One region of the Streptomyces sp. NPDC012474 genome, then DNA from elsewhere that is predicted to be linked to it. Evidence: predicted binding sites of a transcription regulator. Region 1 holds the regulator's gene; the other holds the start of a gene.
What was found. Region 1 encodes HspR, which represses chaperone genes until heat shock. Its sites were predicted from a motif close to TTGAGNNNNNNNNNCTCAA; they were not measured.
Positions count from the first base shown of each region.

Region 2: the regulator HspR is predicted to act here: its motif matches at 2,350-2,368, upstream of lon (endopeptidase La).

Region 1 covers NZ_JBIBEP010000002.1:177,286-181,697, forward strand. Annotated here, with positions in the region: gene ACFY9S_RS05590 (LuxR C-terminal-related transcriptional regulator) at 1-757, opposite strand, end outside; gene ACFY9S_RS05595 (substrate-binding domain-containing protein) at 1,034-2,119, opposite strand; gene ACFY9S_RS05600 (heat shock protein transcriptional repressor HspR) at 2,419-2,871, opposite strand; gene dnaJ (molecular chaperone DnaJ) at 2,877-4,067, opposite strand; gene grpE (nucleotide exchange factor GrpE) at 4,101-4,412, opposite strand, start outside.
Region 2 covers NZ_JBIBEP010000009.1:224,906-229,317, forward strand. Annotated here, with positions in the region: gene ACFY9S_RS21500 (spermidine synthase) at 36-713, opposite strand; gene ACFY9S_RS21505 (rhomboid-like protein) at 885-1,445, shown strand; gene ACFY9S_RS21510 (GNAT family N-acetyltransferase) at 1,556-2,215, opposite strand; gene lon (endopeptidase La) at 2,391-4,412, shown strand, end outside.

The sequences.
Region 1 (4,412 bases):
GGGGGATGGCCAGGCGCCACAGCCGGTCGAAGACCGTGACGAGGTACTCGACGATCGCCGGATGCCGTAGCTCAAGGGCCATCGTGCGGTCGGTGTTGGCGGGGATGAACGCCACCGTCCGGTCGAAGAGGATCAGCCGGTCGATCACCTCGTCCAGCGTGCGCGCCTCCACCGCGTCGCCCATCAGCTCCAGGTAGGTCAGCAGCCCCTGCCCGTGCCGGGCGACATGCGTGTACAGGTCCCGCATCCGCACGCCCCGGCCGCGCAACGCCAGCGCCCGGTGCAGGCCCTCGGAGAGCTCCGCCTCGCGGCGGATGCCGCCGGGCTGGACCGTGAGCACCTCGGCCGTGCACGCCCGGGTCGCCTCGTCCATCGCGGCCTGGATCCGGGCGAGTCCGTCCAGGACGCGAATGGCCGGGCCCTCCGCCGCCGGTGCGGCCGACCGCACCTGGTGGCCCAGCCCGGCGTACCACTCGACGGCCGTGACGGCCGAGCCCAGCCGCCGCTGGCTCGCGCTGACCTCGTCATACATCCCGCGCAGCAGCCGGGTCATGACCTCCTGCGGGGAGGTCGGCACCAGCCAGTCCATGTCGTCGGGGTCCGGATGCAGCAGGGCGAGTTCCAGCAGGCAGGGCACCGGATCCGCGTCCCGGCGCGGCACCCGGCCACGCCGTACGGCCCGGGAGTACACGCGGTCCCCGGTCTCGCACAGCCGGTCGGCACCATGGGGATGCTCATCCGCCCCGTGCCCGGCCATCGCCCATCCCACCCCCGGTTTCGCCGTCTTTCCGCAGCGCAACTATGCGCGGACGGGACGTGCTCCGCAACACGGCTCCCCGCGCGACGGCCACCGGAAACCACCGGTGCGCACCGGTATCTCCGGGCCTCGGACCGTCCTGTCGCGGCAGCCGGACAGGACGTGGGTGAACCGGCTCGATGCGCGCCGGGGGCGTGGCTACTTCGGGCCGATGGCGCGGCTACCGCTACCTCAGGCCGATGGCCCGACTACCGCTACCTCGGGCCGGTGGCGTGGCTACTTCAGGCCGATGGCCCGGCACGCCGCCTTGTACTCGGCCGTGCAGATGTCCGACAGCTTGTAGACGTCGTCCGCGACCACCGTGTCCTTGATGTTCTCCTTGGTGAGCGCGACCACCGGCACGAGCTGCGCCGGGATGCCCTTGTGGGTGGGGCTGTCGACCTTGTCGCGGGTGAGGGCGGCGAACTGGATGTCCCGGCCCTGGACCTTGGCGACGGCCATCTCCGCGGCGTTCTCCGCCTCCTGCGGGTAGGACTTGTACACGCTCATGTACTGCTCGCCGCTGATGATCCGCTGCACGGCCGGCAGCTCCGCGTCCTGCCCGGTGATCGGCGGCAGGTCGGTCACGCCGGCGGCCTCCAGCGCCTTGACGATGCCACCCGCCATGCCGTCGTTGGCGGAGTACACCGCCGCGATGTCGCCCTTGCCGATCTTCTCGATCGCGTCGGCCATGTTGGCCTGGGCGTTCTCCGGCTTCCAGTCCTTGGTGTCGAAGGACTCGGCGATCGTCACCTTGCCGTTCAGCTCGGACATCGCGCCCGCCTTGAACTGCTTGGCGTTCGGGTCCGTCGACGAGCCGTTCATCATGACGATCTTGTCGGAGAGGCTCGCGTCCTCGCCGATGGCCTCCAGCAGGGTGCGGCCCTGGACCTCGCCGACCAGTTCGTTGTCGAAGGAGATGTACGCGTCGATCGGGCCCTCGGCCAGCCGGTCGTAGGCGATGACCGGAATGCCGGCCTCCTTCGCCTTCTTCACGCCGCTCGCGATGGCCTTCGAGTCGACGGCGTCCAGCAGGATCACGTCGACCCGGTCGTCGATCATCTGCTGCATCTGGCTCGCCTGCTTTTCGGCGCTCGCCTCGGCGTTGGCGTACTCGACGCGGCCCTTGTCGTTGGTGAGCGACTCGACCTTCGTCTTGATGATCGGGTAGTCGAAGTTCTCGTACCGCGTGTTGGCCTTCTCCGGCAGCAGCAGCCCGACGGTGATGTCGTTGCCCTTCGCCGGGCTCGCGTCGTCACTGCTTCCCGTCGCGTTGAGCACGCCGCAGCCGGCGAGCGTGACGGAGATCGTGGCGGCTGCCATGGATATGGCCATACGACGCATGCGGGGGCTCACTTCGCGTGTGATTCGGACGTGGGCGCAGTTTTGGTGCCCATGTGACTGAAAAGCCAACGCGGGCGGGACCTCAGCGTCAAGCGGAACCACTTAACGAGATGACAACACCACGCTCCGCAGCAGTTGTGAAGACTCTGCGGAACCGGCTTCAAGTGGCGTGCACCACCTGGTCATCCACGGGAGGCCCCGCGAAACCGGGGCAAGGCCTGCACAAAGGACGAAAAGGGCCGGGAGTCACCTCCCGGCCCTTTCACGTGTGTGCTGCGTCAGTCGGACTGCTGCTGCCGCTTCGGCCGCCACACCACCAGCGCGCTGGTCTGCTGCACCTCCTGGTACGGCACCAGGTCGCGGCGGTACGACGCGTGCACCGCCGCCTCGCGCTGGCGCATCGCCGCCGCCGCGCCGTCGAGCGCGTCCTGCATCTCGGCCACCCGGGCCTGGAGCGCGGCGACCTGGTTCTCCAGTTCGATGATGCGCTTGATGCCGGCCAGGTTGATGCCCTCGTCCTGCGACAACTGCTGGACGGTGCGCAGCAGTTCGATGTCGCGGGCCGAGTAGCGCCGGCCCCGGCCCGCGGTGCGGTCCGGAGACACCAGCCCCAGACGGTCGTACTGGCGCAGGGTCTGCGGGTGCAGGCCGGACAGCTGGGCCGCCACCGAGATGACGTAGACCGGGGTTTCCTCGGTCAGTTCATACGGGTTGCGTCGACGACCGTCCATCTGACTCATGCTCCCTTCGCGGCCTGGAACAGATCCGCCCGCGGGTCCTCATCCGCGGTGGCCTCGCGATACGCCTCGAGCGCGTCACGAGCCTTCCCCGTCAGGTCCTTCGGAACACTCACCTCGACGGTGACCAGGAGGTCGCCGCGGGTGCCGTCCTTGCGGACCGCGCCCTTGCCCCGGGCGCGCATGGTGCGCCCGTTGGGCGTGCCCGGGGGCAGCTTCAGCGTGACGGGCGGGCCGCCGAGCGTCGGCACCCGCACCTCGCCGCCGAGGGCCGCCTCGGTGAAGGTGACCGGGACGGTGACGGTGAGGTTGTCGTCCTTGCGGCCGAACACCGCGTGGGAGTCGACGTGCACGACGACGTACAGATCGCCCGCCGGGCCGCCGCGCTCGCCCGGCGCGCCCTTGCCGCGCAACCGGATCCGCTGGCCGTCGCTGACGCCCGCGGGGATGCGCACCTGCATGGTCCGGGAGGACTTGGCCCGGCCGCTGCCCTTGCAGACCTCGCAGGCGTGCTCCGCGATCAGGCCGCGGCCCTTGCAGTCCGGGCAGGGGTCGGTGAGGGAGAAGCCGCCGCCGCTGCCCCGGGCGACCTGTCCGGTGCCGACGCAGGTCGGGCACACGCGCGGTGTGCCGTTCTTGTCGCCGGTGCCCGAACAGGCCTTGCAGGGCGACTGCGACGACATCCGCAGCGGGACCGTCGCGCCCTCGATCGCCTCCGTGAAGCTGAGCGTGACCTCGGACTCGATGTCCTGGCCGCGCCGGGGGTGCGTACGCGTCCCCGGGCCGCCAGCGCCGCCGCGGTTGAACAGGCCCCCGAAGACGTCACCGAGTCCGCCGCCGAAGCCGCCGGCTCCCTGGCCGCCGCCCTGAGGGGCACCGCCTCCGAAGAGGTCGCCCAGGTCGAAGTTGAAGGAGCCGCCCGCGCCGCCCGGCCCCGGGCGGAAGCCGCCGTTGCCGAAGAGGGCGCGCGCGTCGTCGTACTCCTTGCGCTTCTTGGGGTCGCCGAGGATGTCGTTGGCCTCGGAGATCTCCTTGAAGCGCTCCTCCGCCTTGACGTTGCCCGTGTTGGCGTCCGGGTGGAACTCGCGGGCGAGCTTCCGGTAGGCCTTCTTGATCTCGGCCTCGGTGGCGTCCTTGGGGACGCCGAGGACCTTGTAGTAGTCCTTCTCGATGAAGTCCTTGGTGCTCATCCCCGACGCCCCTCCTTCCCTTCGTTGATGACGTCAGCCCTCGTCCGGGCCACCGCTCTCCTTGTCGTCGGCTTCGGCGGACTCGTCCGCCTTGACCGTCTGCGCCCCCGGCTGGGGTTCGGCCACGGCCACCCGCGCGGGGCGGATGGTGCGCTCGCCGATCCGGTACCCGGGCTGCAGGATCGCGACGCACGTCGTCTCGGTGACATCCGGTGCGTAGCTGTGCATCAGGGCTTCGTGGATCGTCGGGTCGAAGGGCTCGCCCTCCTTGCCGAACTGCTGCAGGCCCATCTTCGCCGCGGTGCCCTCCAGCGACTCGGCGACGGACTTGAAGCCGCCGACCAG
Region 2 (4,412 bases), on a different contig from region 1:
AGGGGAGCAGCGTACGGGGAGTCAGCACACCTTTGCTATCCAGGGCTGATGGCGAGGTGCACGACGTCCGGAACGCCCCGGGCAACCGGGATCTCTTCGGTACGCACCCGATGGAACCCGGCATTCCGCAAGGTTTCCTCGAATTCGGGAGACGGCTGGGCGGACCAGACGGCGAGAACCCCGCCCGGTTTCAACACCCTTGCGCAGCTTGCCAGTCCGGTCTCCCGGTAGAGACTTCCGTTGCCGTCCGTGACAGTCCAGTCGGGTCCGTTGTCGATGTCGAGGCACAGGGCGTCGTATGTGTCGGATGTCTCATTGACGTGCGCGACGAGATCCGCCTCGACGATTTTCGTGCGGGGGTCCGAAAGGGCCCGGGCGGAGAGCGCGGCGAGCGGGCCGTCGCGATGCCATTCGACGATCGCGTGCTCCCGTTCCACCACCGTGATCCCTCCCCAGCGCGGGTCCGCCGCGGCGTGCGCGAGGGAGAATCCGACGCCGAGCCCGCCGATCAGGACGTCGGGATGGTCGCGGCCGGCCAGGGTTTCCAGGGCCGCGTCGACCAGCCGCCGCTCCGAGCGGCCGTCGGAGGTGTCCATCAGGAAACAGCCGTTGGCGATGATCTCCAGCCGGTCTCCGTGCCGGCGCAGCACGACCTCGCCGTGCGGGCCCTCGCGGCGGTCCAGGACATCGGGGATGTCGTACGGGGTAGGCATGGGGGCATCCTGGCAGGGGCGGTGGGCGTGGCGCCCGGCAATTCCCCGCGCGCCGGGGCGGATGCGGCGCGCGGCTTTCGGGTTGCTGTGTATCGGCTCTCGCGTGGCGCTGGTCACAGACAGCGGGGTGCCCGGGGCGAAGGCTGGGGCGTGACGGAAGGAGCGCCCGCTGTGGAACGCACCGTGCCGCCCCACGAGACGGCCCCGTCGGCACCGGGGGCCCTGCCTGTCTCCGACGTGCCGGGGCTGCTGGACGGGATGCCGCGGCAGCGGGGCCCGCGCGAGACGGCGGCGACGGGAGTACGGGAGCCCGTCCCCGGGGGAGTCCACCGCCTGCACGTGCTGCGCGGCGCCGCGGCCGCGCCGCGGCTGCGGGCGCTCCGCCCCTGGCGGCTGCTGCCCACCCCCACGGGAACGCCGTTCACCTTCGGATACGCCACCCTCCTCTGCCTCACCTCGCTGATCTCCGCCCACGCGGACCCTGCCCTGGTGCACGCGCTGCTCCAGGGCTCCAGCACGGACGTGGCGCACCTGGTGCGCTCGCCGGGACCGGTGCTGATCGGCAGCGCGCTGTGGGTCGCGGGCGGGATGACCTCGCCGTTCACCATCGCCTTCGTGCTGGTGCTGACCGCGCTGAAACGGCGGATCGGGAGTTTGCGCACGGCCGGTGTCTTCCTGCTCGGGCACGTCCTCGCCACCCTCGCGACCGAGGTGCCTTCACCGACCCGATGACGAACTGGGGGCACCTCATCGCCCTGGGCATCGGGATCGCGACCTGGCCGGTGGTCCGGCGCCGGCATGCGACGGGCCTCGGCCCGGCCGGGCACTGACCGCGCGGCCCCTCAGCTCCGGGCGTCGGCCGGCGGCGCGTACTTGGCGCTGGTCAGCGGGGCCACGACCTTCCAGCCCAGCGCTTCGTAGAGCCCTCGCCCCGCAGGTGTCCCGGCCAGGACGCCGGTCCGTGCGCCCTGCCGGACCGCGACGTCCTGCAACGTCCGCATGACGAGACTGCCCATGCCCTTGCGCCGGTGCTCGGGGGCCGTCTCGATCTGGTCGACGACGGCGGTCTCGCCGGTCGGGGTGACCTGGCCGCGCGCCGCAAGGGACCCGTCCGGCGCGGCCACCATCACCCGGGTCACCCCGCCGCGCGACCAGCTGCGCAGCCGGAAGCCGTCGGGGGCGGCCGGAGCGCCGTCCGCCGTCAGCGGGAGCGTCATCAGATATCCAGGCTCGGGGTCGATCCACCAGGTGTCGTCGAGCCAGCCGGAGACCACCGACGGGTCCCGGAAGGCCTTGAGCCAGACGCCGTGCCCGGTCACGGCTCCGGCCACCTTGCGGACGGTCGTCTCGTCGAGGCCGTCGCCCGTGGAGCCGAACACGTGCCGCGTGACGTGCCCGTGCATCCCCATGTCGATCGTCCAGCCCCAGGGCTCCGTCGTGGGCGGAGCGGCCCCGCGGGACACGACCCACCCGTCCACCCATGCCTGCACGGTTCCGTCCATGCCATCCCCCCGTAACGAGCGCAGCGCCCGAACGTCTATTACTCACCGGACCTTACGCGCCCTCCCGCTCCCGGTGGCACGGGTGATCGCTGACAGCGAACGGCGGCCGGGGAACATCCGGGCGCCGTCAAGCATTGAGTCGGCATAGCTCAACTTGACTGCCGAAGGGGAGATCATGGCTTCGACGTCCACACCGCTCACCCTGCCCGTGCTGCCGCTCGACGGCGAGGTCGTGCTGCCCGGGATGGTGGTCCCGCTGGACCTGAGCGACTCCGAGGTCCGTGCCGCGGTGGAGGCCGCTCAGGCCGCTGCCCGGTCAACGCCCGGAAAGCCCCGGGTACTCCTGGTGCCACGCATCGACGGGACCTACGCGAACACCGGTGTCCTCGGCACCGTCGAGCAGGTCGGCCGGCTCGCCGACGGCGACCCGGGCGCCCTGATCCGCGGCCGGAGCCGGGTGCGCATCGGCGCGGGAACGACCGGTCCCGGCGCCGCACTCTGGGTGGAGGGGACCCGCGTGGACGACACCGTCGCGGACCCGCTGCCCGGGCATGTCACCGAACTGGTCAAGGAGTACAAGGCTCTCGCCACCGCCTGGCTGCGCAAGCGCGGAGCCTGGCAGGTCGTCGACCGGGTCCAGGCCATCGACGACGTCTCCGCGCTCGCCGACAACTCCGGCTACTCGCCGTTCCTGACCACCGACCAGAAGGTCGAACTGCTGGAGACCACCGACCCGGTGGCCCGGCTCAAGCTGGCCACCCAGCACCTGCGCGACCACCTCGCCGAGCAGGACGTCGCCGAGACCATCGCCAAGGACGTCCAGGAGGGCGTCGACAAGCAGCAGCGCGAGTTCCTCCTCCGCCGGCAGCTGGAAGCCGTACGCAAGGAGCTGCGCGAACTCAACGGCGAACAGGAGGGCGAGGAGTCCGACGACTACCGCGCCCGCGTGGAGGCCGCCGACCTGCCGGAGAAGGTCCGCGAGGCCGCCCTCAAGGAGGTCGACAAGCTGGAGCGGTCCTCCGACCAGTCGCCCGAGGGCTCCTGGATCCGCACCTGGCTCGACACGGTCCTGGAGATGCCGTGGAACGAGCGCACCGAGGACTCCTACGACATCCGGGGCGCCAAGGGCGTACTGGACGCCGAACACTCCGGTCTGGAGGACGTGAAGGAGCGGATCACCGAGTACCTGGCCGTGCGCAAGCGGCGCGACGACCGGGGACTCGGCGTCGTCGGCGGGCGGCGCGGAGGTGCCGTGCTCGCGCTCGTCGGGCCGCCCGGCGTCGGCAAGACCAGCCTGGGCGAGTCCGTCGCCCACGCCATGGGCCGCAAGTTCGTGCGCGTCGCCCTCGGCGGGGTGCGCGACGAGGCCGAGATCCGCGGTCACCGGCGTACGTACGTCGGTGCCCTGCCGGGCCGGATCGTCCGCGCCGTCAAGGAGGCCGGGTCGATGAACCCGGTCGTGCTGCTCGACGAGATCGACAAGGTCGGCTCGGACTTCCGGGGCGACCCGGCCGCCGCCCTGCTGGAGGTCCTCGACCCGGCGCAGAACCACACCTTCCGGGACCACTACCTGGAGGTCGAGCTGGATCTGTCGGACGTGGTCTTCCTCGCGACCGCCAACGTGCTGGAGGCGATCCCGGAGGCGCTGGCCGACCGGATGGAGATCGTCCGCCTGGACGGCTACACCGAGGACGAGAAGGTCGTCATCGCCCGCGACCACCTGCTCCCGCGCCAGCTGGAGCGGGCCGGGCTGGACCAGGACGAGGTGGCCATCGACGAGGGCGCCCTGCGCAAGCTCGCCGGTGAGTACACGCGCGAGGCGGGCGTGCGCACCCTGGAGCGGTCGATCGCACGGCTGCTGCGCAAGGTCGCCGCCCAGCACGAACTGGGGGAGCGGAAGCTGCCGCTCACCGTCCGGGACGAGGACCTGCGCGACCTGATCGGCCGCCCGCACCACGTGCCCGAGTCCGCCCAGGACCCGGCCGAGCGGCGGACGTCCGTGCCGGGCGTGGCGACCGGGCTCGCGGTGACCGGAGCGGGTGGTGACGTGCTGTACGTCGAGGCGTCGCTGGCCGACCCGGAGACGGGCGCGGCCGGGCTGACCCTGACCGGCCAGCTGGGCGACGTGATGAAGGAGTCCGCGCAGATCGCGCTGAGCTTCCTGCGCTCCCACGGTGCCGAGCTCGAACTGCCGGTG